Regions from separate parts of the Paenibacillus sp. FSL E2-0151 genome, predicted to be linked through region 2. Evidence: riboswitches for the same ligand, from Rfam matches in the RefSeq annotation. Region 2 holds a riboswitch; each other region holds the start of a gene.
What was found. A riboswitch is a leader RNA that binds a small molecule or an ion and turns the genes downstream of it on or off. The one in region 2 is predicted to bind cyclic di-AMP.

Region 1 (10,292 bases), 3.1 Mb from region 2:
TTGGTATACCATCCTTGATCTGAACCGGATATTCATTGATGTGGAACCAATCGGCATACTTGGAGTTTTTTCCATTCTGGAGAACGTCTTGAAAAGGAGGGAAGTCTTCGCTGCAATGGTTAAACACCGCGTCAAGCATGACACGTATACCCAGGCGATGACATTCTTCTGTCAATTGTTTAAGCAGGGCATTATCACCGAAATGGGGGTCGACTTTTTTATAATCAATCGTGTCGTATTTGTGGTAGGAATTGGCCTGGAATAACGGGGTAAAGTAAATGGCGTTCACGCCAAGTTCAGTTAGGTCATACAGATGATCCAGCACACCTTGCAGATCTCCACCAAAATAATTGTCCAACTCAGGTTTGCCACCCCAGTCATGCGTTTCTTTTGGATTCAGCTTGGGATCTCCATTAGCAAACCGTTCCGTCATGATCTGATAAAAGACGGCTTCTTTGGCCCACTCGGGCACCTTAAACACATCAATTTCATGTATATACGAGAACTCATAATATCCTCCAGTTGGATAGGGGGTCTCATAATGAATTCCGTTATCCGCAAGAAAAACATCTTCTGAACCGGCAGTTATCCGAAATATATAAGTGAGACGTTTGAATTGTGGCTTGACGGCAGCCTCCCAATAATCAAACATGTTATCAGAAGCAGCCTTCTCCAATTGAATTTCCTTGTATGTTCCGTTCCAATCGTACTTATCTCCGGTCAGTGCAGTCACGTAGTGCACATCATTACGTTTGGTTCGTACGCGCAGATGTATGGTAGACGAATTATAAGCATAAGCCCATTTGTCACGAGGAACATGATACATGGCTTCGAGCAGCATGACAGCACCTCCTGAATATAGGATAAGTTATGAAAACCAGTCTTTTTGAACACGCACTTATAGTTATAATTAACCAAGTTAGCCAGCAAACGAATCACATTTACTGTAATAAAATGTATTATTTTCATCGTTTTCAAAGGTTTCTTTCACAGCATTTCCAGCTTTGTGCTGAATATACTTACAGCTAATTTAGAAAAAAGGGTGCCCTGAACAGCTTGGAATTCAAGATTGTTCAGGGCACCCCTATATAACATGTTGAAAGTGAATTTTAGCGAATAGCTTGCTCGAACTCCGTGCGGATGGTTTGAAGCAGCTCTGGCTGGCTCAGTACGTCATAGGCTGTTGTTGCAAGTGCCTTGGCTCCCAGAATCATGCCATCCAGCGCACGCTCCTGAAGTGCAAGGTCACGGAAGGCTATGGAGTGCAGTGTATGCACCTCGTCTACAACACGAATGTAGGGATGAATTGCAGGACATTTCAGGGAAACGTTACCTATGTCCATAGAGCCGTGATCATTACCACTCACAATCTCTTCTTGCGGGATCCCAAGTTCCATCAGATTTTGACTAAACGCAGCTGAGAATGCTTCATTGGTAACCATCTCGTCATAGGACGTTTCATAGTTGGATGTCACCAGCTTGCATCCTGTCTGGAGAGCAGAACCTTCAGCGATCTGAATCACACGTTCTGTGAGGATATTCAGTTCTTTGCGAGTTGCTGCCCGTACATAAAATTGCGCAGAAGCATAGTCAGGAATGATGTTTGCTGCCTGACCTCCGTTGTTGATCACACCATGAATCCGAACGCTGCTTTTAACTTGTTGCCGAAATGCATTGATTCCGTTGAACGTTTGAATGACAGCATCAAGTGCATTAATACCTTCGTGCGGACTTGCAGCGGCATGTGAAGATCGGCCATGGAATTCAAATTGCACTGCATCAATAGCCAGTGAGCTGCCTGACTTTTCGTAGGCATAATATGGATGCGCCATGAGAGCGACATCACAGTCATCGAACAAACCTGCTTCAGCCATCGGAACTTTGGCACCACGTGTCTCTTCAGCGGGGGTACCAAACACTTTAATGGTTCCACCTACTTCATCCAGAATAGATTTTAGCCCAACAGCGGCCCCAAGACTCATCATACAGATCAGATGGTGACCACAAGCGTGACCGATCTCCGGCAAGGCGTCATATTCGCACAATAAAGCAATGGTAGGGCCTGGTTTGGCGGCTGAATAGGTTCCGATAAAGGCTGTCTCCAGACCAAGGATTGGAGCCTCTACAGTGAAACCGTGGAAGAGCAGTTCTTCTTTCAAACGGGCAGAAGCGAGATACTCTTCATTTCCCAGTTCGGGGTTGGCACCGATATATGATGAAATGGTTTTAAAACGGGAAGCATATTGATCAATAACCGTTAGAATTTGTGATTTGTTAGCTGTCATTAGTAAACTCCTTATGCAAAAATGAAAATAATTCATTGATTATATCATGTTTGCTTTATTTTTTTCAGAAACAAGTCAAGATTTGTATTGTCAAAATGCATTGCATAATCATGCATTGTACTTTATAATGACTCAGTCATCAACATGAGAAGCATACAAAGTATTGTAAGGGGAGAGAAAAAGGTTGAAATTAATAAGTCGTTACACCATGATGCTGTTGACCTTTGTTATTCTGCTGACGACTGCCGTTCCTGTGGCACTTGCTAGTGGAACTACAGATAATTCAAGCAGTAAAAAGCTGGTGCTCGGTACAAGTGCCGATTTTGCACCATATGAATTCCATAAAGTGATTAATGGCAAAGATGAAATCGTCGGCTTCGATATTGAGATCGCCAAAGAGATTGCCAAAGATCTTGGCGCTGAGCTTGTGATTGAGGATATGGGCTTCGACGGTCTTCTGCCTTCATTGCAGAGCGGGCGTGTTGATCTGGTGATTTCAGGTATGACGCCGACGGATGAGCGGAAGAAAAGTATCGATTTTTCCGACACCTATTATAAGTCAAAACAAGTGATTATGGTTCGCAATGTGGATAAAGACAAATATCCAACCATGGCAGAACTTGAAAATGCGAAGATTGGCGTTCAGAAAGGCTCCATTCAGGAAACGATCGGACAGAGTATTCCAGGAGCGAAGCTTACTGCGCTGGATAAAATCTCGGATATCGTGCTTCAACTGCAAACAAAACGCATTGACGCGGCAATCGTTGAAGATACCGTTGCTGTAGGTTATCTGGACGATATCATTGGACTTGCTGCTGCTGTTCCGGACGAAGAGCAAGCAGAAGCGGCAATCGGGATTCGTAAAGGTAATACCGAGCTGCTAGCTGCAGTAAATGGAACACTGGAGCGACTGAAAAGCGAAGATAAAATCAATCAGATGGTGACGGACGCCAGCCTCTTGATGGCGGATAAAGCGAACAAATCACAAAATATTTTCCAAGTATTCTGGGAGTACAAAAGTTTCTATGCTACAGGTGTAGGATACACACTTCTGTTGTCTGCACTTGGGGTTATCTTCGGGGTAATTATTGGATTGATCATCTGTTTGTTCCGTTTGCATGACGCTGCAATCTTGCGCTGGATCGGTACGGCTTACGTTGAAGTGATCCGTGGCACACCGATGTTGGTACAGTTGATGATTATTTACTATGGTTTTTCCCTGAGCTTTGGCATTAACTTCACTGCACTTCAGGCAGGTATCATTACACTTTCAATCAATAGTGGTGCCTATCTGGCGGAGATTTTCCGTGCAGGTATCCAAGGTGTGGATCGTGGTCAGTTGGAGGCAGCGCGTTCATTAGGTATGGGAAGAGGCGCCGCGATGCGTTATATCATATTGCCACAAGCCTTCAAAGCTGTATTACCAGCGATCGGTAATGAATTCATAACTATCATCAAAGAATCCTCCATTATCTCCGTTATCGGTATGGTGGACATTATGTATCAGGCAAGTGTAGTCAAGAACATTACGTACCAAGGCTTGAGTCCATTTTTGATTGCAGCAGCCATCTACTTTGTAATGACGTTCATTTTGTCCAAGCTGCTGGGACGACTGGAAAGGAAGTTGAGTGCAAGTGATAGACGTTAGACAATTACACAAATCTTATGGAAATAACGATGTGCTTAAGGGCATAAACGTGACGATTGGCAAAGGTGAGGTTGTCGTGGTCATCGGTCCTTCTGGTTCAGGTAAAAGTACGTTCTTGCGTTGTCTGAATCTGCTGGAACAGCCTACCTCAGGAGAGATTGATTTTGAAGGCGTGTCAATCACGGACCCCAAGCATAACATTAACGCAACTCGTGAGAAAATGGGCATGGTGTTCCAGCACTTCAACCTGTTCCCACACAAAACGGTAGAGCAAAACATTACGATTGCTCCAATTAAAGTGAAGAAACAATCCACTCAGGAAGCGGAAAAAATTGCTGCTGATCTGCTTAACACCGTGGGCTTGTACGATAAAAAAGATACATTCCCGAATCAGCTGTCTGGTGGACAGAAGCAGCGGATCGCCATTGCTAGAGCATTGGCCATGCAGCCGCATGTGATGCTGTTTGACGAGCCTACGTCGGCACTGGATCCTGAGATGGTCGGCGAAGTGCTGGATGTCATGAAACGTCTTGCAGAAGGCGGAATGACGATGGTCATCGTAACCCATGAGATGGGTTTCGCACGTGAAGTGGGAGACCGCATCTTGTTCATGGATGGCGGGGTTATTGTGGAAGAGGGAACACCTGATGAGGTGTTTGGAGCACCCAAAAATTCACGTACACGTGATTTTCTTGCGAAAGTACTCTAAACGATGTGATCAAATAGCGTTACTGACTTCGAGTCGGTAACGCTATTTTTTATGGATAATAATGACGTATGGATTCGGAAAAGTAACTATTCTGTTACCAAATGTAAAGGAATCGGGTCAACCAAACTTTCTGAATTAACCAGTATTCTTACAAATGCTTACATGCTAAAAACCATTTGGTAAGAATTACTACAAGTTCAGGTTACAAAATTGTGATATATTGAACTCTGCCGAAACTTCCGGACAGGGAGTGCGGGGGATGTAACGATGCAGATTGTGCAGGGGGAAGATCTACAGCACACTGCTTGGGGTGAATTGGGTACATAACGTTTCAAATGTAACGAAGAACCTATAGGGTGGGCTCCTCATCCGAATCCGACAACTAACTTCGCAGGCACAATGAGGGAGGAAGACCATGATTAACAAGAAACGTATAGCCAAAACAGCAGTAGCATTAATGACAACAGCAATGCTCATTCAAGCCGTTCCGGCTCACGCCGATTCAGTTCATGTGGCCAAAGAAGGGGATACCTTCTACACCTTATCAAAACAATATGGAGTAGCACTCAACACGTTAATTAAAGCAAACAACGACATTTCGGCTTACAACATTTATGGTGGTTTGAAAATTACGATTCCCGGTAAGGCAAACAATGTAGCAGACGCTGCGGCAACGGAGAGCAAGACCCAAGCGAAGACTGTTACTACAGCAAGCTTGGACGTCAACGCAGATAATAAAGTTGTTCAAGCCTGGGGTAAAACATTCGATTACAGCAAAGCTGTGAACGTAAAAGCAACGGCATACTCTGCAGATCCGTCTGAAAATGGAGGCTGGGGTGCAGTCGATTATTTCGGAAATGACCTTGAACTGGGTACGATTGCAGTTGATCCAAGTGTAATTCCACTTGGAACCAAAGTACTGGTAACTGGTCACAGCCATCCAGGATTGCCAAAACAGGCTTTTGTAGCCACAGCGCGGGATGTGGGCGGTGCAATCAAGGGTCACCGGATTGATATCTTTATCCCGGGTAGCAAACAGTCTGTAAGCTCATTTGGTTTTCAGGATATCGAGCTGTACATTCTGAAGTAGAGAGAAAATAACATTTAAAATGAATTCAAACAGGGTGTCTGCCAGTCGCTAATTCGCGATTGAACAGCACCCTTTTAATATTCTCATTATTTGTTATCACGGTCATCCTAATCTTTGGCCTTGGGCAATCCCAGCATTTCGTCCAAGGTGACCAGTTCATATCCCCGATTACGTAGTTCCTCAATAATTTCAGGCAAAGCCTCAATCGTGCCGTTCAGGTTTGACCCTACACCGCCTCCAGCATGTTGCAGAACGATGGAGCCAGGTTTCACGGCAGAGAGGATGTTATCTTTCACCTGTTCCTTTGAAAGGCCTTTCCAGTCCAGGGAGTCTACGTTCCAGTTCACAATGCTATAATGTTGTTTGGCAGCCCATCTCAGCTGTTCTTCATTAATGTCTCCATAAGGTGGCCGAATCATCTTGGGCGTATATCCCGCCAAACGTTGAATAATATCCCCGGTATGTAAAATTTGTTTGCGAAAGGCATTCATCGACAGCTTACTGAATTCAGGATGATTGTAGCTGTGATTACCAACCATATGCCCTTCCTTAACGATGCGTTTCACTAGATCCGGATGTTTCTCAGCACGACTACCCACGATGAAGAATGTAGCTCTGACATTGTATTTCTTCAATACATCCAGCACTTGTGGAGTAAACCGTGGATCAGGTACATCATCAAAAGTCAGTGCAACCTTCTTGGTTGAAGGACCATTGGTTTTGAACGTATCGGCATATTTTTGACGTAATTGTCCCAATGTCAGTTGTTCTTCTTCCGCAGAATCCGAACCTGATACGGATTCACCTGGCGGGCTTGAAACATCCCGCGATGAAACTGGAGCATGAGATCCCCCGAGAAAAATAACGATAACCATCAGCATAATGAGGCGTACGCGCATAATATCGGCCTCCTTTTTCAAAATGACGTTCTCCTTGGTATACCCGGGGGCTCCATAAAATATGCGCAGTGTGAGAAGTTTCATTGTGGATTTAGCTCATGACAGCCATAATTCCTCCATATATAACATATAGAAAAGGATAGGTGGATGGGTATGAGTACATCTGATTTGAAATCCATACGTTTACAGGTGATTGAAGCAGGAGAAGATAAGGTTTTTCTCGTTACCGGAGGAAAGGCGCATATTGGCGCCGTAGCCACGTTCTATGTGGATCATGAGCGCGTAAGCGGGACGACGGTACATATTCCCGGGCATAAAGAACAAGAGCTGTGTGAGCGGCTTGCCCGAAAGGCAGCCTTGCAACTGAAAGTAACCGTTACGGTGATCATGGGTATCCATTTTGATTCCATCACGCGGATGCAGATCGACGAAATCGTGCAGACTGCAGAGAGGTTGATGGAGGATCATCTGAACAAAGATAAACGATCTTCCTGACATAAGAGCCATCGAATGTTTTGATTTTATTTGCTAAAATTGAAACGAGTTGTAGATTGTTACGTATGTATGTTTATATACGATGTAATATCGACTAGGAGGAATAACATAATGTCCATTTTCAAACGTTTGCGTGATCTAACCATGTCTAACATCAACGCCATTATTGACAAGGCGGAAGATCCAATCAAGATGACGGACCAATATATCCGTGACATGCAAGAGGATCTGGAAGATGCGGAGAAAGCAGTAGCTCAACAGATCGCCATTGAGAAGAAATTCAAGCAGTTGTTCGAAGAGCAGGAAGCTCTTGTGAAGAAACGTGAAGAGCAGGCGCATACGGCGGCACGTGCTCAGAATCTAGATTTGGCTCGACGTGCTCTGGAAGAGAAAAAGGTTGCTGAAGAGAAGATGGCTGAGTACAAAACCAGCTATGACCAAAACAAGGCTTCTGCAGATAACCTGCGTGGCAAGCTCGACGAGATGCGTAAGCAACTGACTCAAATGAAGAACAAACGCGAAACACTGGTAGCGCGTTACAATGCAGCAAAAGCCCAAACGGAAATCAACAAAGCGTTGAATGGGTTTGGCTCTGATACCGCAAGTGCTGGTATGAAGCGTATGGAAGAGAAGATGATGCAGATGGAAGCACAGGCAGAAGCAAGCAACGAAATGTCTTCCAAAGGAAAATCTTTGGATGAAGAGTTCGAGAAGTTGGGTAAAGATCAGGCTGTTGAAGACGAACTCGCAGCATTGATGAAACAGTACGATAATAAGAACTAATACCTTGGTTGTCAGCAAGGTTAACCAGCGGAGGAGAAGAGTATTTCTCCTTCGCTTTTAAATGCGGTTCATGTTGATATGTGGGGGCTGTGTAAATGGATTTGAACATTTTGGCGATGCTGGTCTGGACCGGATCTGGTTCGGTTTTGCTGTTTGTCCTGATGTATGTTGATTCACTGTTCACGAAATATAAGGATTTTGCTGAAGTTAAGGCTGGCAATATGGCCGTTACTACACGTATGGTTATGAAATTATTTGCACAAGGATATGTACTCGCTACGTCCATTTCTACGGCCGGTCACCTGGGAGAAGCACTGCTGGTCTCCGTTGTATCCTTTATCATTTTGTTGATTCTGGAGAGTGTTGTACACTTTATGATTCGCAAATGGGCCAATCTGGATCTGGATACGGGAATTCAGCAAGGGAAGACAGGGTACGGATTGTTCTCTGGCGCTTTACATATCGTGGGCGCACTGATTATTGCAGCTTGTTTATAAGATAAGGAACAGGAGTAATTCTCATGAGTGTATGGAAACGAATTAAAGGAATACTAACGAAACCTGAACCACCGCAGGCAGAGAAAACGATGCTTCAGCTTGCACCTGGTGATATCTGTGAGGTTTCTCTGGTCACTTATGAAGTCGTTGGTCGGGTACAAAATCGTGCTCGAAATGCAGTTGTGCTCACGCTGCAGGATGGTACCGCATTTCGATATTTGCATATCGAAGAACGGGAACTCACACGTTACGCCCTATATACACCAATTGATGGCAGGCTTGATGCACCTGATGAGGTGCCCACATTGCTGGACCTGGATGGACGCGCATATCATCTGGAGGAAGAGTATGGAGGCATGGTATCAACGGCAGGTAGAACTCCATATGGCCAGGCTGGAGAACAATTGGTATGGCAGTATCAGTCGGATGATAATATGCTTCTTCGCGTGGAGTGGCAAGACAGAAGATTTACACTGTATGAGGGTGAGTCCATTCTTCCTGCGGATATCAAAGTGATTCGTTCGAGCTAGGAGAGGTTCCAATGAAAAAACGCTTGGCACATGGATTAAAATTAATGCTGGTCCTCAGCCTTGTCATGTCTCTGTTGTCCGCGTGCGGAGCAGCACCTTCTGTTCAGGACACATATCCGCTTGAATCGGTTAACGGCAGTGGTAACTCAACGTCCTATGTGTACCGTGCTTCGGACCGTACCGTTCCGGAAGTGGCTCAGGAATTGTCTGACCAAAGGCAACCGGATCAGATATCGGCGGAGAACACAGAGCGTATGTTCCTCGTGTATCAGGACGAGTATTATCACCTGCAACAAGACCCGAACAAGCCGGAGGATACCTTGGTTGAGGTGGACTCCAAGGAATATGTTCGGCAGAACTACGATTCATCTTTTTTACAAGGTTACCTCACCGCTACATTAATTGGTAATCTGTTCGATTCTTTTGGCGGGCGAGGTTATGGCAACTATCGAGGATATACCAATAAAGATACGTATAAACCGAGTGCAGGATCTTATCGTGCACCAACAAGTAATGACAAGAAGCTTGCTCCACCTATTACTGTTGATCGGAAAGGTACGATTACAAGGCGCGGAAGCGATAAAGATTCAAGCGTGGGATCTGGCGGAGGATTATTCAACCGCAACAAGGATCAGAGTAAGGGAACCATTGATCGCAACAAGAGCAGTGGTGGGCTGTTTGATTCACCTAAGAAATCCTACAAAAAACCAAAAACCAGAGTGGGCGGCGGCCGAATTAAGAGGCGAAGATAATGATTTAATTATAAGCTTGGCTGCCCAACATATAGTTCAATCCAAAAAGAACAGGAAAAGGTATGACGGATTTATCTCTATCCGCGCATTTACCTTGGAACTGTTCTTTTTGGTTTACGATTTGCGAACATGATTGGACTTGCGTACGCGGGGAATCGTTGTAGCAGGTTGTTTGCGAATCCAGCGGATAAATGGAATCATTCGTTCATCCTGTCTCAAGGATTGCAGATCAGTGAGACCAAGGGTTACAATGTCGCGATTGGTGTATAGCGAATGAATCTGTTTGTGACAGGGGATGCACAGGTTGGCCGTTGGTAGAAATGTTCCGCCCATTTCTTTGGGTGTAAGATGATGAATGGTCGTATTCACAGGTTCTCTTTCGCATAATTCACATCGATTACTCATGATCATCGCCTCCCTTTGTCACTTATATTATGGGCAGACAAGATGCCTTTCATGTTGAACATAGGTCAAGGAATGTTACACCTGTAAGAAATAAGATTTGTCACAGGATCAATAAGTGATGTACTTGTTATCTTACTGTATTCGGGCTACACTTTCTTAAAGGATGATAGTCTTTAGGAGGTAAGAATACTTTTGAAAA
Region 2 (10,292 bases):
GATTTCGGAAATACATTCGTTACAAACAATTTTACCTTTGAAGTAAGTAACGTTCTCTGCATTACCACAGAAGATACAAGCAGGCTCGTATTTTTTCAACATGATGCGCTCGCCGTCAACGTAGATTTCCAGAGCATCTTTTTCACCAATACCGAGCGTACGGCGCAATTCAATTGGAATAACTACCCGTCCCAGTTCGTCCACTTTTCTTACAATACCTGTTGATTTCATCATTATAATCAGTGCTCCTCTCAGCTAACTATCTTTGTCATTATTCGACATTATTTTATGTTTTATGATACTCATCATACCAACGATTCCCAAATCAGTCAACCTTAAAATTAGCTTAAAATTAAGGATGTTTTTCACAAGGTTACTGGTGGTAAGGGATTGGAAGCCGTTTTTCGCATTTAAACCTCAATGTCAGCTTTGTCGATTTGGAAAACGACAAAACTACTTCATTCGACAAAGTTCGTCATATGGTGTCGAATCTTAGATGAATCGCAGAGCTCAAAGCGTTAATATAAAAGAAATTAAAGGAGTGAGTCGACATGGAACAACGTTTAACGGAAGAGAAAGTATTCAAAGATCCGGTACATAATTATATCCACGTGCAAGATCCGGTTATATGGCAGTTAATTAACACCCCGGAATTTCAGCGTTTACGCCGGATTCGTCAACTGGGTACTTCTTACCTTACCTTTCACGGAGCAGAGCATAGTCGGTTCTCACATTCACTAGGTGTTTATGAGATCACACGCAAGATCATCTCTCAATTTGAAAGAAGTCATTATTCGGATTGGCCGAAGGAAGAAAAGATTGTAGCTCTGTGTGCAGCTCTACTTCATGATCTCGGGCATGGGCCATTCTCTCACTCCATCGAGGAAGCTTTTGACATGAATCACGAAGATTGGACTTGTCGCATTATTACAGGTGATACCGAAGTAGGGGCGATCTTAAGACGGTATGCTCCTGATTTTCCTGAGAAAGTAGCGTCTGTCATTCAAAAAACGTATGAAAAGCCGATTGTGGTGAACTTGGTGACCAGTCCGCTTGATGCAGACCGAATGGATTATTTGCTCAGGGATGCCTATTTTACAGGTGTAAATTACGGCACGATTGACCTTGATCGTATCCTTCGGATGCTGCGTCCTTATCATGGGCGGATTGTAGTCAAGGAGTCAGGCATGCATGCTGTGGAGGATTACCTAATGTCTCGGTATCAGATGTATTGGCAGATTTACTTCCATCCGGTAACTCGTAGTTCTGAAATTATATTGCGGCAAATATTCAAGCGAGCGAAAACACTCCTACAACATGGTTTTCAATTCCGCTTCATGATTGATCCACTCCCTCAATTATTTGAAGGAGAATTATCCGTGGATGAATATTTGCAGTTGGATGAAGCATTAATTCAGACGGCATTTACGCAGTGGCGCAAGGAGGACGATACTGTTCTGAGTGAGTTATGCGAACGTTTTATGGATCGCAAGTTATATAAGTATGTAGAGCTTGAACAGGTCGACTTGACAATGATGGAAGAGATTCGGGAAGCTTTTGTACAGGCTGGCCTCGATCCCGAATATGATCTTGAAATTGATTTTCCTTCGGATAATCCGTATGATGTGTTTCGTCCGGATGAATCCACAGATAAGCAGATTCTTCTTCTGGATCGACAGGACAATTTACGTGAGTTGTCAGAAGTATCTGACATTGTCCGTTCCATCAGTGGGCTTCACCGAGGGAAACATCATTTGTATTACCCGCAAAACAAGGTGGATGCGATTATTCACGAATTACCGTCACATATACGCCCCTATTTCTTGTAATCGTGTGGGTATAATCCGATGAAGAATTTCGATATCAAAACACTTTCTAAAAGAGCTATTTTCCATGATACAGTAATCTGCTTTAATGGGGAGTATATGTAGATCGACATAATTTTGTAAATGCAAGCAGGCAGAATGAGCACAATTAGCAATATATAGATCAGAATATCCGTATATCTTCTATATATTGTAGTTGTGAAGAAACAAACGTAATGATGTAATACACAGATTACCCAAAATGTTTTATGTATGAGTCAATGAATTATTGAATTTTACAAATTGGATTTTGAAAAAGAAGATAGTCGTTATTTCGACATGAAGGGAGATACAGACATGATGCTGTTCGACACACATACACATCTGGATGCACCACAATTCGACGAGGACCGCGAGGACATGATTCAGCGTGCTGTGGATGCAGGAGTTGGTCGCATGATCAACATTGGCTTTAACCGGGAGACAATTCCAACCACAATGAAACTCGCTGAAACATATGACTTTATATATGCAGCTGTAGGGTGGCATCCCGTAGATGCGATCACAATGCAGGAGGGCGATTTGGAGTGGATTGCATCTTTATGCAAGCATGAAAAAGTGGTTGCGATCGGTGAGATTGGATTGGATTATCACTGGGATACTTCACCAAAAGAAATACAGCATCGCGTATTACGACAACAAATTGCTTTGGCGCGTGAAGTGAACATGCCAATTGTCATCCATAATCGGGATGCGCATGAGGATATCATAAGAATTTTGCGTGAAGAGAAGGCGGGTGAAGTTGGTGGTGTGATGCACTCGTTCTCGGGTAGCTGGGAAACAGCAAAAAGTTGCCTCGATATGGGCTTCCATCTCTCCTTCGGAGGACCGATCACATTCAAAAATGCAAAGCAACCCAAAGAGGTGCTGGAGAAGGTTCCTATGGACCGGTTTTTCATTGAAACAGATGCTCCATATTTGACACCGCACCCTTATCGTGGGAAGCGAAATGAGACAGCGCATGTACGTCTGGTTGCAGAGGCAGCTGCGGAAATTAAAGGCATTTCGGTGGAGGAAATTGCTGCAATAACAACCAAAAATGCCATGGAACGATTTGGGATTCGTTAAAAAAACGAGCAAATGAGGTGAAAAAGGCAGGTAAGCGGAGGTAATTTGCCCTTTGATCCAAATAAATCAAGAATATTACAATATTTTAACCAAATATTCAGAAAAACGTACTTGATCAACGCTTTACAACATGCATCAAAACAGGATATCATCTTTTCAGTGAATTGTTGTGCGGAAAATTGGACAGATGTTCGGGGGATGAACAAAGGGACACTTTCCGATGAAACAACATTACTTTCATGAATCAGTCTCGCTGAGTCTCCGTTATCGGAGAGCGGGGGAACCAATAGGGCTTAAACATCGGTGTATTTGGCCGATGCGCAACGTTCGCTGACCCAAAAGCAGCGAAGGGAACTGCGAAGCCATATTTGATTTCTTCTTTGGGTCTCGGGGTGAATTCAAGGGCGTCCGCCATGAGCGGGTGACCCAAGATAGGGCGGCTCTCTTTCGCCCGAACCCGACAGCTAACCTCGCAAGCGGAAAAAGAGAGGCAACCTCGTGCATGAATTTCCGATATTCAAAATCATTCGGAAGCCACGGAAGAGTTCCTCTTACACTCTTTCTTTGGCTTTTTTGTTTTTGAATAAAAGAAATATTGTCATCATACGGTAGGTATTCAGGAGGATGACATCATGTTGCGAAGATTGATTCATGGTGCAGAATCGGATTATGTTGGTCCAATCTGTGTTCTGTAGAAAATTTGGTATAGTCACGTCAAAGACATCATGCATTACTTTAGACGGCGAGGCTATGAAGGAGGACGGAGAAGTGGGCACATTCCAACCAGAAGAGACCCATGAGTCACGATCATCCAGTAAGTCTTTCGCGTTGCGGTGGAAGCATGAGAACATGCGTCAAATGGCATTGATCGCGATTTTCTCAATTGCGCTTACAATCATGATCTTGTTAGTCGTTTACGGTCAGGCCGGGAAACAAATTTCGCTGGTTATTGATGGCAAAGCTCAGGTGGTAGAGACTCGTACAGGAATGCTTCAGGAAATGCTGGAGGAGCAGTCGATCACAGTCAGCCCTCACGATAAGGTATCCATGTCCATGAATGGGGCGATTACAGATGGAGACCGAATCGTTATTGAGCGGGCCGTTCCAGTTAACATTACGGCAGACGGAGACACCAAGACTCTGTATACAACCGATTCATCGGTAGAAGATGCAATTCAAAAATCAGGTATTCAAGTTGAAAGTAATGATAAAGTGTATCCGGCGCTTGGAACTGCGATCAAAGCGGAGATGAAGATCCGTGTAGTGCGCGTAACAAAGCGTACAGTGGAAGTAGAGCAACCGATCGCTTACAAAGTCATTAAAACGGCTGACCCTAGCTTATACAAAGGGGATAACCGTGTCGTTGTGAACGGCAAAGAAGGCACAATTGTGCAGCATATCGAAAAGGTATTTCAGGATGGAGAATTGGTCTCCAAAAAAATGGTCCGCAAATCTGTCGCGAATAATCGTGTAGATAAAGTGATCGCTGTCGGCACCAAAGCAAAACCGGTCGTGAAAGAACCTGAGATTCAGACCGTATCGGCTCAAACTTCAACAACCAAAAAGGCTACAACAACGAACTCGAAGAAAACATCTGCCTCGGGCAGCAAAGTGATTACCGTATCCGGGACTTCTTTTAAATACTCCAAAGTACTTAAAAATGTATCCATGACTGCCTACTCTTCTGAAGAGCCTGGCATTGGAACTAAAACAGCTTCCGGTACTCGTGTAACGGAAGGGCGTACCATTGCGGTTGATCCCAAAGTCATTCCAATTGGCTGGTGGGTATATATCGAAGGTCTGGGATTCCGTCGTGCGGAAGATACAGGCGGTGCCATTAAAGGCAACAAAATTGATGTGTATTATGACAGTGTGAAGCATGCCCTGAATTTTGGACGTAAGAAAGGCAAGACGGTCTACGTGATCGGTCCGGTGAAGCCGGAAGCGAACTAAAATCGTTTTACTTTGAAATGGGAATGCTATAAAATAGTTGCATGAATGATTCATGCGGAATATGCGGCGGAGGAGTCTGAATTCAGTCTCCCCCGCCGTTTGGCAGAGAAGAGGATATTCCTCTTCTTTTTGCGTTAGAAAGGAAGAAATGGAACATGATAAAAGAAGTCATTGTGGTGGAAGGCCGTGACGATACGGTAGCTATCCGTCGGGCCGTGGAAGCCGATACCATAGAAACAGGTGGATCAGCAATCAACCAACGCATTCTGAAGCGGATTGCGCTTGCTCAGGAGAGACGGGGAGTCATTGTACTGACAGATCCGGATCATGCTGGCGAACGCATTCGAAAAATTATTGCGAACAAGGTGCCAGGCTGCAAACATGCCTTCATTCCGGAAGCCGATGCAACGCGCAAAGGGGACATTGGGGTGGAGAATGCCTCACCAGAGGCGATCCGTCATGCTCTGGCGCGCGTACATACTTCATACGAAGGTGCTCCGAGCCTGATCGATTGGGAGGACCTGATCGCGGCAGGACTTATTGTGCATCCGCAGGCTGCTGCACGTCGCATGGAGATGGGCAATCTGCTGGGCATCGGTTATTGTAACGGGAAGCAGTTCCACAAACGTCTCAGTGTATTTCAGATTACACGGGAAGAATTCTCTACAGCATTAGCGCAAATTGAACGTGAAGGATTGTGAGCATATGAAGAACATGGAAGAGACGATTGAAATTGCAACGCCCAAGCGTACGAAAGAGATTATTCAAAGACACGGATTCTCATTTAAGAAAAGTCTGGGTCAGAACTTTCTGATCGATCAAAATATACTTAACAAAATCGTTAATGCAGCCGATCTGGACGAGTCCAAGGGCGCACTGGAGATCGGGCCGGGTATTGGAGCCCTCACGGAGCGGCTGGCTCGGGTAGCCGGTCCCGTCACAGCCGTAGAGATTGACCAGCGCTTAATCCCAATCCTGGGAGAAGTGATGCAGCCTTATTCAAATGTACGTGTTCATCATGGGGATGTGTTGAAGCTTGATTTGGCTGAGTTGTTTAATACGGATTTTGCATCCGTGGACAAAGTCAGTGTTGTGGCTAACCTGCCTTATTATGTAACGACTCCAATCATGATGAAACTTCTGGAAGAGAAGCTGCCGGTAGACAGCATTGTTGTCATGATCCAAAAAGAAGTGGCTGAACGCATGGCTGCTGCACCGGGATCAAAAGACTACGGTAGTCTAAGCATCGCAGTTCAGTACTACAGTATGCCGGAACTTGTGTGTATTGTGCCTCCTACGGTCTTCATTCCGCAACCTAATGTGGAATCAGCTGTCATTAAGCTGAAAGTGCGTGAGCAGCCGCCAGTGGAGATTCCGGATGAAGCACACTACTTCGAAGTGGTACAGGCTTCTTTTGCCCAGCGGAGAAAAACAATCTCAAACAACTTGAAGGCACGTTTCTTCACAAAGGAGAACCGGGAACAGGCAGACATTCTGCTGGAGCAGGCAGGTATTCAACCGTCCCGGCGTGGAGAGACATTGAGTCTGCAAGAGTATGCCACACTCAGCACCGTAATGTGGGAAGCTGGGGTACGTGCAGCGCTGTAAAATTTGAATGAACCAAACCGGGTCTTTGCCCATACGATGGGGTAGAGGTGATTACGTTGATGAATATCGGAGACTTGGTCGTTCGGAAGTCATACGGCGGCGATGTGACTTTTCGGGTGGAAGGCCTCCAGTTGGATGCTGCGGTCATTAAAGGGACTGAGTTCCGGCTGATTGCCGATTCCCCGGTGGACGATTTGATACAGGTTCCCTACGAACCACAAAGCGCCAAGACCAGACAGGCGCATATTAAAGCACATCAGACCCTGTCCCGTCTGCAGCAGAATCGTATGGAACAGGCTGAGCGGAATCGTGAAGGTCTGGTACAGGATTGGACTGCCCAGCAGGAACCGGCTTATTTTGAAATGCCTGGAAAGGTGCTTCATCTGGATGGAGATCCGAACTATTTGAAAAAAAGTATGGATCTCTATGAGCAACTTCGTGTGCCCGCAGAGGGACAGTATGTCCATGAATCGGCAATGGCAGATACCTTATACCGCTTATTACCCAAAGTACGTCCGGATATCGTAGTTATTACGGGTCATGATGGGGTGTTAAAGACACGTCAGCCCTATGACTTATATAGTCTTGGTAGCTACAAGAACTCGCAAAATTTTGTATCGGCCATTCAGGTGGCCAGACAATATGAACGCCATCTGGACGCCCTCACTATTGTTGCAGGGGCCTGTCAGTCCCATTTTGAGGCACTGCTGCGCGCTGGAGCAAACTTTGCCAGTTCCCCAGGCAGAATTCTCATTCATGCACTTGATCCGGTCTATGTGGCAGCCAAGGCCTCCTTTACTTCTGTGCGCGATACGGTCAACATGAGTGATGTTCTGCACAATACCATCAGTGGTAGCCAGGGTGTGGGTGGTGTCGAGACACGGGGGAGTTACCGGGTAGGTCTGCCTGGGCTGAATGATTTATCTACGCTAAAAGTGAACCCGTCGGCAGTCTGATGTAGGCCATTTAAAGTCCCAATTTGGGGCTTTTTTTGTTTGCAAAAAAATTCATTGACAACAACTTTTTGATGCTGATATAATAATTAGTTTTGATTTGACAATGACTGTAAAATCCGGTATAATGGACAAGAAAAGAGGTGGTCGTCGACAATGGCTAAAAACACGCTGTTGGATATCAAACGCAATCTCGATGCACATATTGGTCAGAAAATTATGTTGCGGGCTAATGGTGGCCGCCGTAAGACCATTGAGCGTACGGGTGTATTGGAAGAAACGTACCCTTCTGTTTTTATTGTTAAGCTTGATGAGGAGCAAGAAACCTTCAAGCGAGTATCTTATAGTTATGCGGATATACTTACGGAATCGGTGGAAGTCATGGTTTATGACCCGGGCAGCCAGACGCATAGCTCCTATATGGAGACGTAAGTATCGATTTACAGGCGATTCGCCCCACAAGGCGGATCGCTTTTTTGTTTTCTTTAAACACCAATTCTCCCTCTAACGTAACCCATACATACTCAGGAATGAGCGAGGAACGGTCGCGGCATACTATATGGACAGGTGAAGGGACAGTTTCTTAAGCAATGTAGGAAACTGAATATGGCCTGGTGACAAAATGTCCAAAACGTGAACGAACAACGAACTCATCACATTATGAAGGATACTTTGGAGGAGGATGGTTCATGAGTCGCAGAAGAAGAAGTGTCATGTCAGAGGATCTGAAGAATGAGCTCGCGAAAGATCTGGGCTTCTATGATACTGTGCAACAGGAAGGCTGGGGCGGAATTAAAGCCAAGGATGCAGGAAACATGGTAAAACGTGCAATTCAACTTGCTGAACAGGCTGCGCGCAAATCTTAATCCGTTTCAAGCAGACTGAAAAGCGGGGAAATCCGTCAGGAACAACCCCGCTTTTTCCCCTTAGATGCGGAATACAAATGACTTGACAGCCCCATTTTGATATAATATGTTAAGTTGTCTTAGGGAAAAGGTGAGGACGGGTGAACGCCTTGAAAATTTACGAAAAAGCGCCTGCTAAAATTAATTTGATGCTGGACGTTTTACATAAAAGAAGCGATGGATTCCATGAAGTTGAAATGATCATGACCATGGTCGATCTGGCTGATCGGCTGGAAATGTCGGAGCTGCCGCGAGATACTATTTTCATCTCCAGTCAGGCGGGTTATATCCCGCTCGACGAGAAGAATCTGGCTTTTCAGGCAGCCAGACTTATTAAGGAGCGCTATAACGTGCGTACGGGTGTCCATATTCATCTGGATAAAAAGATTCCAGTTGCCGCCGGACTTGCCGGCGGCAGTAGTGATGCAGCAGCAACGCTGCGTGGATTGAACCGTCTATGGCGGTTGAATATACCGGATCACGAACTTCAGGAGCTTGGGGCTGAACTTGGGTCGGATGTTCCATTCTGTATCACAGGAGGGACTGCACTCGCTACAGGCCGTGGTGAGAAGTTAACTCCCATTCCTAATCCGCCGCAGTGCTGGGTAATTCTGGCCAAGCCTCCGATTAATGTGTCTACAGCTGATGTGTACGGAAGGTTCCGCAGTGACAAGATTGTTCGTCATCCGAGTGCAACTAAAATGGAGCAGGCTATACGCAATCAATCATTTACGGAAGTCTGTGACCAGATGGGCAATGTGCTTGAAGATGTGACGTTGAAGCTGTATCCGGAAGTTCAGCATCTGAAGGATGCCATGATTCGATTGGGTGCAGACGGCGTGTTAATGTCTGGTAGTGGTCCAACGGTATTTGGTCTGGTTTCCAAAGAATCCAAGGTTGCCCGGATATACAATGGTCTGCGTGGGTTCTGTAAAGAAGTGTATGCTGTACGTATGTTAACGTAAAATTCGCTTTTATAATGTACAAACACGTATAAAGGTGTTATATTCTTAAATAATTATTCGGATTTGGATGTTTCCGTGATCGTGAGGATGGATCTCTGTGAAGAAGTTAAAACGAAGCGCAAGGCTGGTTGAAATGACGCAATACTTATTGTCCAGACCGCATACGGTTATTCCGTTGACCACATTTGCCGAACGTTATGGTGCCGCAAAGTCTTCAATTAGTGAAGATTTAGCGATTATCAAAGAAGTGTTCGAAGAAGGTGGGTCAGGAGAACTGCATACACTGGCTGGAGCAGCCGGGGGAGTAAGATGGATTCCGAAGGTATCCCGAGAACTGGCACTGGCATTTGCGGAGCGGCTCTCGACCCAGCTCGCGCAACCTGATCGGATCTTGCCTGGAGAATACTTGTACATGTCCGACTTGCTTGGTCAGCCCGCATTGATGAATGAAGCCGGCAAGATTTTTGCAACGGCCTTTGGCAATATGAATATTGATGTGGTTATGACGGTAGAAACCAAAGGAATTCCATTGGCTTATGCGACCGGAGCCCAGCTCAACCTGCCTGTCGTGCTCGTACGCAGGGACCATCAGGCTACAGAAGGATCGGCCGTAAGTATCAATTATGTATCCGGGTCCCACAAAAGTCTGCATACCATGTCCCTCTCTCGTAGGGCGATGCGTGAGCATTCCAGAGTACTTATTGTGGATGACTTCATGAAGGCCGGGGGTACGGTGCAAGGAATGATCGATCTTTTGGCCGAGTTTAATGCTACAGTAGCCGGGGTAGGGGTACTGGTGGAATCTGGTTCTGTGGATTCAGAAGAACGCCTGTTAACAGATTACGTATCTCTGGCGAAACTGACAGCGGTTGATGCCAAGAGCAGACAGATTTCCGTCAAGCCTGGCAACTATTTTGACCTGTAGAAAGATGACGAATGTTATGTCGTTAAAAGGTCTTTTCCATCGACCTGGCA
Region 3 (10,292 bases), 1.6 Mb from region 2:
CCATACATTTGCAAATGAAATCTTTGCGACATACTGGACAAGGGGTTTTCTGCAGACGGCTGATATTGGTCATCTTCCATTCCGGTGAACGGGTGTAGAATACACGGCATTTTGTACCGTCTACCAAATTCATTTTGAATTCATACAATCCGTCTTCCTTGTTACCATAAGCTAATTCTAAATCTGCAATACGCGGTCTATAAGACATGGATATCACCTGTTTAATTCAAATTTGGTTCATGCAATGACACTACTCAGTACTAAGTTATATTAAAGAAAATTCAGATCAATGTCAACTCGCGCATGTCTACCCGCCAAACAGAATATCCAGAATCGTCCCTACCTGTCCCTGTTTTTTCCCTTTCAAGACATCCGGATCAAATACTTCAACATACCCGCAGGAAGCACAAGCCACGAACAGGTAGTGATTATGCTGTATATCAAACATCTTACTCAGGCCTGCTCCTGACATGGAAACTTCCTTAATGTTACAATCCGTGCCCCTGCATTTTGTACACACAAATCGCCGCTCGATCATCTCTTCAATACTCATCTTCGTTCCCCCTTTATGGAATGTGTAGCATGAAGTGAGAGTGCAATTATGTAAAATAGTACGCGATCTGGCATCTAATCTCCTGCATCATGTCCTTATATGATAATCAACACAAAACCCTGCCGATTGCCAGCAGGGCTTTGTAGTCGAACATCAGGTATCTGGGATAACCTGCTCTATATGTTCCCTTTACTTACCAGGAGTCAAATCTTAAACTACGTTTAATACAACATCAATGTTGCCGCGTGTTGCTTTGGAATATGGACAGAAATCATGCGCCTTGCGGGCCAGTTCCTCTGCTTGACTGTGATCTACACCAGGCATGCTAACGTCCAGACGAACAGACAGCTGAAAACCGTCATCCGCAGGGTCTTTACCAATGGATACGTTACTTGTAACGACCACATCCTCCAATTTCACACCTGCTTTGCGTGCTACATTGGCAAGGGCACTTTCATAACATGCTCCATATCCAGCGGCAAAAAGTTGCTCAGGGTTAGTACCTTCACCACCGGAGCCACCAAGCTCTTTTGGCATTTTCAGATCATGCTTAAGCACGCCATCCGAAGAAGTCACCGAACCTGTACGTCCACCTTTAACTGTCGCTACTGCTGTATATAAAGCTTCCATTCAGAATCTCTCCCTTATCCATATAGTTTTTTACTGCCTTCCTTTCAATTTAAACTTCTGGCTCATTTTGAAACGCAATTTTGTATCTTTATCAGCTTTTACAACTTTATTATTTTCATGCATTTCAATGCCATGGCTGTATTTTCCCTAAGGTTGGGTAATATACGAAGGGGCATATTCAAGCTACAACCGAAATTTTGTGCTGATACATAAAAGTTGCACTAGACAAAAATAATTGAAGGAGTACAATGTAACAATAAACATAAAAATTTAGATATATCATGAGCGGTTTGTACCGCATCAATATCTCCAAATCAATAATTCAAAGTCAGGTGATTATCGTATGAGTAAAAAAAATCCGTTCAACGCTCCTTCAAGAGAATCATTATCTACTGCGGGCATGGCCCCTTCCCTTGGAGAAGCACATAGTTCCATGAAAGTTCCGCAGAATGCTGCATGGTGGAAGAAATTCCTCGCCTTTGTAGGCCCAGGATACCTCGTTGCCGTAGGTTACATGGACCCGGGGAACTGGGCAACAGATATCGCAGGCGGCTCGCAGTTCGGGTATACCTTGTTATCCGTTATCCTGTTATCGAACCTGATGGCCGTTGTCCTTCAGTCGCTGGCTGGCAAGCTCGGTATCGTCACTGGACGGGATCTGGCTCAAGCCTGTCGTGAACGATTCAGCATGCCTGTTGTTATGATGTTATGGATTCTGTGTGAGCTTGCCATTGCAGCTACCGATCTGGCTGAAGTCATTGGTTCTGCCATCGCATTAAAACTGTTATTTAACATCCCCATGTTATACGGCGTTATCATCACCGCAGTTGATGTACTCCTGATTCTTGTTCTGCAAAACAAAGGCTTCCGCGCTTTGGAAACTCTCGTCATTGTGCTGATGGCAACAATTGCCCTCTGCTTCGGGATTGATCTGTTTCTGGCAAAACCGGATATGGGCGGTGTTCTCCATGGTTTTGTACCAAATGTTGAGATCCTGCAAAACCCGGCTATGCTCTATATTGCCATTGGTATTATCGGAGCAACCGTGATGCCGCATAATCTGTACCTGCATTCTTCCATTGTGCAGACCCGTCAGATCGAACAGACACCACAGGGCAAAAAAGAAGCCATTCGGTACTCGACCATGGATTCTACGATTGCGCTGACACTGGCCCTGTTCATCAATGCAGCCATCCTGATTGTATCTGCCGCTGTATTTCACAGTGCTGGTATGACGCAGGTTGCTGAGATCGCTGATGCCTATCATCTGCTGACACCTCTATTGGGTACTACGGTCGCAAGTATCCTGTTCGGTGTGGCGCTGTTAGCATCAGGTCAGAACTCTACCCTTACAGGTACACTCGCTGGGCAGATCGTTATGGAAGGTTTCCTGAACATTCGAATTCCGGCTTGGCTACGCAGACTGGTCACACGTCTGATCGCCATCATCCCGGCGGTAATTGTGACAGCCATTGCAGGAGAACATGGCACAGAAGAACTGCTCATTTTGAGCCAGGTCGTGCTGTCGCTTCAATTGCCCTTTGCTGTAATTCCCCTGGTGATGTTCACAAGTGATAAAAAAAGCATGGGTGCATTCGCCAACAAATTGTGGCTCAAAATCATCTCATGGGTCATTGCCGCGATTATCGTTGTGCTGAATGTATATCTGATCATTCAGACGATCCGGTTGTTCTAATCTCATTTTAATTGGCTAAATACTAAAAAGGCTGATCAACTCCGGTATTTTATACCCAGTTGATCAGCCTTTATTGTTGCAATCCAATAAACAACCATCTGAATCTAATCCTGATTTGGCATCAGTAACGGCAAGAGTTGATCCAATGATTCAACAGTCCAATCCGCACGTTTGTCATCCGATAGATCTGGCTGGAATCTTCCGTAACCCTGCATAATTCGAATCGTACGCATGCCCAGATTCCGAGCAGGTATAATGTCGTTATCGATCCGATCTCCGATCATGACGGCTTCCTCCGGTTCACAACCTGCCTGCTTCAAGGCCACAGCGTATAACTCAGGGTCTGGCTTGGACACTCCTTCTTCAGCTGAACATGCCAGAACATCAACATACTTCCGCAAGCCGTAACTCTCCAGTCTCTCTTCCGTTCCAGGACTCTGATTGGCAATAATGCCAATGCGATAATGCCGTGACAACTGCTGAAGAACAAAATCTGCTGAAGGAAAAGGACGTTCAAGATCTTTTTGAAACTTCAGCTTGTCCTGAATCTGTTTTTGATGCCCCTCGTCTTCAACAAATGTGCGAATCGCCACTCTCATAGGCCATTGCTCATATTTTCGGTAACAGCTCGCGAACAGTTCGCGTACCGCCTCAATTGTCACCGGATACCCCAAAGCACAAGCTTCACGGACAAACTGTCCGATAATATCATCAACCGGCTCCCATTCATCCACCAGCGTATCTCCAACATCAAAAAACAACCATTTCAATCCACCTACATCCGGCACGCCAATTCCTCCTTGTAAGCATAAAAAAGAAGACTCACCATCCTGCATGAGTCTCCTCAAACTTCCGTTTATCGATGAATCAATTTCATAATACCTTGAGTAAATTCTGAAATTGATTCTAATACATTCAATTATAACAGGCACCTTACACCTGAGCAATCACAAGCTATGGCATTAACCATTGAGGAGAAAGCCAACTTCCCCATTGAGCGAATATACAATCCGGTCTGCGCCCATGCCCCGATAGATGCCCTTAGGATGACTCTGCTCCGTAATGACGCACAGGGATTTCGATGTCCATGAACGGCAGATCTGTAAATAACGACAGGTCAGATTCAGGCTGTTCTCGAAAATAAACACATTGCCTACGCTGCCCTGCGGCAAAAACCATTTTTGAGCTGCAGCCGTATTCATGCGAATGACATGTTCTACTCCGATTCTACGGAGTCTTCGCTCTTCCCCTGCACTGTTGGTTAGAACGGCAAACGGCATTTTTTTGTACATCAGCAATTTGATAAATTTACGTCCTGCTTCATTTGGAGCAGTCACTAAGATCATCTCAGTATCCATCATTCGTTCCTCCCTTGGCGTGAAAAGACAACAAAAAAGAAGCGTGGGGGACCAAGGCCTCCCGAACGCTTCTTAAATAACCCATGGCGAAAACACCATGAACCAGCGTACGGCTTGTTGCCTCTCCCTTTAACGCTTACGAGGTTAGCTGACGGATTCGGGCGCGAGAGTCGCCCTATTTCCGGCTGTCACCGGAAAATTCACCCCATGAATGCCCACTGTCCTGGACAGCACATTCCGTTGGTTCCCCCGTTTCCCATTCATTAATGAATGGAAACTCAGCGATTAAAACATCGTTCGTATATCTTAAGGTAAGATCGAGCGATATTATCGTTTGTTTCGTTTTTCAAGTACAATTTAGTTTAAATTGAAATTACGCTATGAATCATACACCCGTGCCATGTCGGTGTAAAGTCCGCCCAGATCACCAAATCGGCAGATTTTTGCCAATTCCTATCCATAATAACGCTTACAACAAAGTTATACTCTATCTATCTCTTCAAGGCTATCTAATTCTCACTCTGGCGTAAATCACTTCGCAATTCATTCACGTATTCTGCACAACTTGCCTGTTTTGATTCTTTTAACACCATATTAGTTTTGCAATATTTAATTGCAACCAATATAATAGAAGATATAAGAGTAAATAAATGGAGGCGATTTAGATGACAGTCTACGATTACAAAGTGAATACCCTTCGCGGTCAAGAAGTTGAAATGTCCGACTACCGTGACAAAGTGCTCCTGATTGTGAATACGGCAAGCTCATGCGGCCTTACCCCTCAATTCAAAGGTCTGCAAGAATTGCAAGACAAATTTCAAGATGCTCCATTTGAAGTGCTTGGTTTCCCAAGTAACCAGTTTGCACAGGAAAAAGGATCTTCCGACGATATTGCCGAGTTCTGTCAGATGAATTATGGCGTGAGCTTCCCCATGTTTGAGAAAATTGATGTGAACGGCTCAAGCGCTCACCCTCTTTTCCAACACCTGAGCACAGAAGCTCCTGGCCTGCTCGGCTCCAAAGCAATCAAATGGAATTTCACCAAATTCCTCGTGGATCAGAACGGACAGGTCATTAAACGTTATGCTCCCAAAACAACACCGGACAAGATTGAAGAAGATATCAAGAATTTGCTGCAAAAATAATACACAGGCCACCCGTAGCCGGAAGGTAGAGCAACATTCCTCCGGTAATGGATGGCCTTTTTTCAACCCAGATGTCATACTGTTCGAAAAAGACAAAAAAAAGAAGCTTCCCATTAATGGAAAGCTTCTTTTTAATCGTTCATATGATGCGGTCGAGAGGACTCGAACCTCCACGGGCATACGCCCACTACCCCCTCAAGATAGCGTGTCTGCCATTCCACCACGACCGCATGTCGTAAATAATCGGCAACAGAATTGATTATACCGGGTTCAGAACTAAAAGTAAAGTATTTTTTAATACTTCTTTTTCAGCTAGGCATTTTCATCAAAAATCGCATAATCTCGTCATCTTTACCCATGAACTGCATATGATTAGATTTGATCCCCTCTTTTTCGGTAAGAGCCGATCTTGTTGATTCATTTATATATAGTCCTTCCTTATATATAGTCCTCCATGAACTTCACCACATAAATAACACAATAAGTTATATAAAATAACACAAGTATTAAATTCCAGATTTAATCCATTAATTTTCACGGATACTATTGACAAAAAGCGGACATTTATGGGATGATAACTATCATATAATTCGGATTTTTAAACATAAAGCAAACAAAAAGGAATATAAATGTCACTTTAAGTGACATTTAACGAACACAGGAGGCGAATGATTGTGAACCGTGGGAATAAGCTGCTCGATTATGTCAAACTGCTTGATTCCTCTATTCAAGTTGGAGGGTTCACCCATTCCTTCGGCATGGATATCCATATCAGGGAGGGTACCATTCGTAATGCTGAAGATCTCGAATCATTCATGCGTTGTCAGTTGCATCCCAGCATCGTTCGTCTTGAAGGTATGGCCATCAAAGGCATCTATACCGCAGCAGATCACAAGGATACATGGCGGATAGCTCTAATCGACAAGCTCGTCCATGTTCAGCGAACCCCTGGAGATCTCAGAGAACAAGCTGCCGCCATGGGTAAACGATTGATCAGACTCGCACGCGCTCTGCACCCCTGGATTGATTTCAGCCAGCTCGAACAGATCTTTGCCAAATACGATTCGGTTGGCTGCCTATCCACTGTTCACGCCTGGATTAACCACCTCCTCGACATCCCTGTCGAGGAGGCGGTCCTTGGTTACCTGCATTCAGCCATGAATGCCTGCATAACCGAAGCCTCCAAAGTCATTCCCCTGAACAACGATACAACCAAGGATCTGATGGTCCGCCTGGCCATAGATCTGGAGAATGAATGGAAGACCGTCAGCGCCTCGGCTGCGGATGGACTGGCACAGCCAACCTCGATGTCCATGAAATCATTTTTCCCCAGTTTCCATATGCTTGGAGCTGGACTTCATGCCTACAGGGCCTAATCCTCTTCCTCCTCATACCCGCTCCCCTTCATTCAAACAAACTAAAAAACACGCGGCAACCTCCTTGCCGACGTGTTTTTTTTCATTTTATTTGTTTTATTTACGTATTTACGCCATTTATAATCACAAAATACACTTTTTTCCGTCTTTTTTAATTGTTAGATGACGAATTTACGTATATAATGAAACATACAGCTCGCATTTCTATATATTCTACATGAAGAAAGAGCGGCTGAATACTACATTCTAACCAGGGGTGAACCCTTTTGAACAAGAAAAAACCAGTTACTCCGTTCGGATGGGCCATCAAACGACGGCTAACCGAACTTCAAGTGGACCAGAAGACCTTTTGTGAACAGCATGGCATCCCACCCTATCGTTTATCCAATCTTATTCACGGCACACGCAAAGCAACCCGATTCAGGCACCTGGTCGCTGATATTTTGGATATTCCAGATGAACTGAGATAAGATTTCTGCCAAAGGAGGGTCTCATCCATGAGACATGTTACATCCGATCTGGAGAGGCTGTCGTTCCAGTCCATACGTCACCAGCTCATCATCATTGATGACAATTGGATTATCCAAAGTTGTAACCGTGCCTGGCAACAGGGACTTGGTCAATGCTCACCAAACCCGGATATACACAGTAGTCATAGACACTACCTGCACCTGACGGAAGCCTGGGCAAAACGAGGCAAGAACGCTAACATGGCACTTGTCGCACAGAATCTGAAAGAACGCGGAATACCCTTTAATCGAAATCATACATATGACATCTGCGTGTATACTGTATACAACGAAAAGAGGTGGTTTCGTGTAGAACTCACCCCTCTATCTTACTCAAATTCAATTCTGGATACCGATCTCGCTTTAATTGCACACATGGATATTACCGAACAGAGAAAGACAGAACACCAATTGAAGAAAGCATTGTCTGAAGTACGCACATTGCGCGGACTGCTGCCTATTTGCGCCGTCTGCAAACAAATCAAGGACGAAGAGGAACACTGGAACTCCGTTGAGAGTTATCTGGAGAAGCATACCCACGCCGAATTCACCCATGACATCTGTCCGGAATGCATCCGGCGGTTATATCCGAAATACTCGAATATCCTGGACAAGCGTTCCTGAAACCTCTCTCCACTCGCCGACTAACTACAACTATACGGAGAGATGATGTTCAAACTGCGACATATCCAGTTCTTGCGGTGTCCCATGCAGGGTTATGGTTCCTTTGTCCATGATATAGATGTAATCTGCGGCACTTCGCACAAAATCAATACTCTGCTCTACCAGCAAAACCGAGAGGTTCCCCTTTGCCTTGAGCTGCAAAATTACCTGCCGAATGTCCTCCACGATAGAAGGCTGGATGCCTTCTGTCGGCTCATCCAGTAGCAACAACCCTGGACGCGAAGCCAATGCCCGGGCGAATGCCAACTGCTGCTGCTGTCCACCACTCAGATCCCCGCCCTGCCGTCCATACATCGTAGCAAGCACTGGGAACATCGCCAGTACATCCTCCGGGAACGTTTTTACTCCCGGTGCACTTGTCTCCAGACCGAGCAATAAGTTTTCTTTCACCGTAAGCTGCGGGAAAATCTCCCGCCCCTGCGGTACATAACCAATCCCTGCCCTTGCCCGCTTGGCTGTGTCCAAGGTGGATAACTCCTGATTTTGCCACTGAATACTGCCCTTGCGTGTTTTGAGCAGCCCCATTAATGTTTTCATCAACGTTGTTTTCCCTACACCGTTACGGCCCATCAGACACACCACCTGTCCGGGCTGTACATCCAGGTTCACACCACGAAGCACATTGCTTTCCCCGTAGCCGGATTCAATTCGTTGCAGCGACAGCATGTTCATCCCTCCTTTTGCCCAAATACACTTCTGCCACTTTCGGGTCTGCCTGTACCTCCGCCATCGTACCTTCCTTCAGCAGTTTCCCTTCATGCATCACCGTTACCTTGGCTGCGAACTCTCGCACAAACTCCATATCATGCTCCACCACCACAACCGAGCGCTCACGCGCAATCTCTTGCAGAAGTCGCCCGGTCTTGTGTGTTTCTTCATCCGTCATGCCTGCGGCTGGTTCGTCCAGCAACAACACCCGTGGCTCCTGCAGAAGCAACATGCCAATCTCTAGCCACTGCTTCTCCCCATGTGATAACGCTCCTGCACGAGCATCAACGCGGTCTTGCAGACCAATCTGGAGGGTAACATGCTCCATGGCAGCACTCATTTTCCCATATCGACGAATACCGATGGCTTGCAAAGGGGAACGGCGAGTCTCCGCTGCCAGCGTCAGATTCTCCTGTACCGTCAGACCTGCAAAGATCGATGGCGCCTGGAATTTGCGTCCCACACCTTTGCGAACAATCTGGTGCTCCTTCAGTCGCGTTAATTCCGTGCCATCCCCCATCTTCACCGAACCGGACATGGGTTTTGTTTTGCCACATATCACATCCAGCATCGTTGTTTTCCCTGCACCATTGGGTCCGATTAGAAAATGCAGGTCATGTTCATGCAGCTTCAGATTCATGCCTTTGACAGCAACGAACCCACCAAAGGCCACCGTAATATCCTCGGCTACCAACACCGCTGATTCCTCAGTAGACTTTAGGTTTTTCCCGAGTGACTTGGACATGCGCACTCTCTCCTCTCCGCTTCAGCAAGCGAACGACATGACGATATACACCTACAATACCGTTTGGCATGAACAAAACGACCGTTACAAAGAGCCCACCAATGACAAACAGCCACCCTTCGGGATAAGCCTCACTTATGCCTGTTTTGGCTGCATTCAGCACCACTGCTCCGATGACCGCTCCAATAAGCGTACCGCGACCACCCAATGCAACCCACAGGACCATCTCAATGGAGGGTACAATCCCCATCATCGATGGCGAGATAATACCCACCTGAAGAACAAACAACATGCCCGCGATGCCTGCAAGCGCACCGGAAAAAGCAAAAGCCAGCGTTTTATATCCTGCCGGATCATATCCGAGGAATCGCACCCGATTCTCTCCATCACGCGCAGCTTCGAGCACTTGACCGAACCGGCTGTTCACCATCCGACGACAGAGCATATAAGCGATCACCAGAACAGCAAGCGTTATATAGTAGAGAGCAATCGTCGTTCCAGCGGAATGAAGTGTAAAACCAAAGATTGAATTATATCCGGTGATGCCATTTGTCCCACCCGTCCATTCCTGTTTACCAACAAAGAGTGTTACCGTAATAAGAACCAAGGCTTGAGTCAGGATGGTAAAATAAACACCGGTGATCCGGTTACGGAACGTAAACCACCCCAGGGCAAAGGCAAGCAATGCCGGAAGGGCTATCCCCAATAACAACGCCACCGGGAAAGAGCGAAACGGTTCCCAGAACCACGGTAGACCACTGAGACCACTCCATCCCATGAAATCAGGAAGTGTTGCTCCACTGGCCTGAAGCTTCAGATACATCGCCATCGCGTATCCACCCAGACCAAAGAACACCCCATGCCCAAGACTCAGCACACCCCCATAAC

Region 1: it holds a riboswitch for cyclic di-AMP, as region 2 does, so the genes downstream of both, MHI55_RS18115 (3D domain-containing protein) here and MHI55_RS00150 (ubiquitin-like domain-containing protein) in region 2, are expected to answer to the same signal.
Region 3: it holds a riboswitch for cyclic di-AMP, as region 2 does, so the genes downstream of both, MHI55_RS07510 (hypothetical protein) here and MHI55_RS00150 (ubiquitin-like domain-containing protein) in region 2, are expected to answer to the same signal.

Annotation. Positions count from the first base shown of each region.
Region 1 is NZ_CP150308.1:4,006,478-4,016,769, reverse strand. It holds gene MHI55_RS18135 (alpha-glycosidase) at 1-841, opposite strand, end outside; gene MHI55_RS18130 (M20 family metallopeptidase) at 1,110-2,285, opposite strand; gene MHI55_RS18125 (ABC transporter permease subunit) at 2,470-3,933, shown strand; gene MHI55_RS18120 (amino acid ABC transporter ATP-binding protein) at 3,920-4,642, shown strand; cyclic di-AMP (ydaO/yuaA leader) riboswitch at 4,861-5,055, shown strand; gene MHI55_RS18115 (3D domain-containing protein) at 5,058-5,732, shown strand; gene MHI55_RS18110 (polysaccharide deacetylase family protein) at 5,840-6,631, opposite strand; gene MHI55_RS18105 (hypothetical protein) at 6,785-7,126, shown strand; gene MHI55_RS18100 (PspA/IM30 family protein) at 7,238-7,909, shown strand; gene MHI55_RS18095 (DUF350 domain-containing protein) at 8,005-8,406, shown strand; gene MHI55_RS18090 (DUF4178 domain-containing protein) at 8,430-8,936, shown strand; gene MHI55_RS18085 (DUF4247 domain-containing protein) at 8,948-9,688, shown strand; gene MHI55_RS18080 (HNH endonuclease) at 9,803-10,093, opposite strand; gene glp (gephyrin-like molybdotransferase Glp) at 10,292-10,292, shown strand, end outside.
Region 2 is NZ_CP150308.1:29,770-40,061, forward strand. It holds gene MHI55_RS00135 (AbrB/MazE/SpoVT family DNA-binding domain-containing protein) at 1-234, opposite strand, end outside; gene MHI55_RS00140 (HD domain-containing protein) at 552-1,829, shown strand; gene MHI55_RS00145 (TatD family hydrolase) at 2,163-2,933, shown strand; cyclic di-AMP (ydaO/yuaA leader) riboswitch at 3,175-3,428, shown strand; gene MHI55_RS00150 (ubiquitin-like domain-containing protein) at 3,702-4,886, shown strand; gene rnmV (ribonuclease M5) at 5,042-5,587, shown strand; gene rsmA (16S rRNA (adenine(1518)-N(6)/adenine(1519)-N(6))-dimethyltransferase RsmA) at 5,592-6,494, shown strand; gene yabG (sporulation peptidase YabG) at 6,554-7,450, shown strand; gene MHI55_RS00170 (Veg family protein) at 7,604-7,879, shown strand; gene MHI55_RS00175 (small, acid-soluble spore protein, alpha/beta type) at 8,137-8,313, shown strand; gene ispE (4-(cytidine 5'-diphospho)-2-C-methyl-D-erythritol kinase) at 8,463-9,317, shown strand; gene purR (pur operon repressor) at 9,415-10,242, shown strand.
Region 3 is NZ_CP150308.1:1,666,419-1,676,710, reverse strand. It holds gene MHI55_RS07535 (hypothetical protein) at 1-208, opposite strand, end outside; gene MHI55_RS07530 (zinc ribbon domain-containing protein) at 308-553, opposite strand; gene MHI55_RS07525 (organic hydroperoxide resistance protein) at 764-1,183, opposite strand; gene MHI55_RS07520 (Nramp family divalent metal transporter) at 1,584-2,879, shown strand; gene MHI55_RS07515 (HAD family hydrolase) at 2,984-3,667, opposite strand; gene MHI55_RS07510 (hypothetical protein) at 3,842-4,240, opposite strand; cyclic di-AMP (ydaO/yuaA leader) riboswitch at 4,356-4,531, opposite strand; gene MHI55_RS07505 (glutathione peroxidase) at 4,903-5,382, shown strand; tRNA gene MHI55_RS07500 (tRNA-Leu) at 5,530-5,612, opposite strand; gene MHI55_RS07495 (urease accessory UreF family protein) at 6,057-6,758, shown strand; gene MHI55_RS07490 (hypothetical protein) at 7,025-7,228, shown strand; gene MHI55_RS07485 (hypothetical protein) at 7,256-7,891, shown strand; gene urtE (urea ABC transporter ATP-binding subunit UrtE) at 7,922-8,617, opposite strand; gene urtD (urea ABC transporter ATP-binding protein UrtD) at 8,595-9,404, opposite strand; gene urtC (urea ABC transporter permease subunit UrtC) at 9,367-10,292, opposite strand, start outside.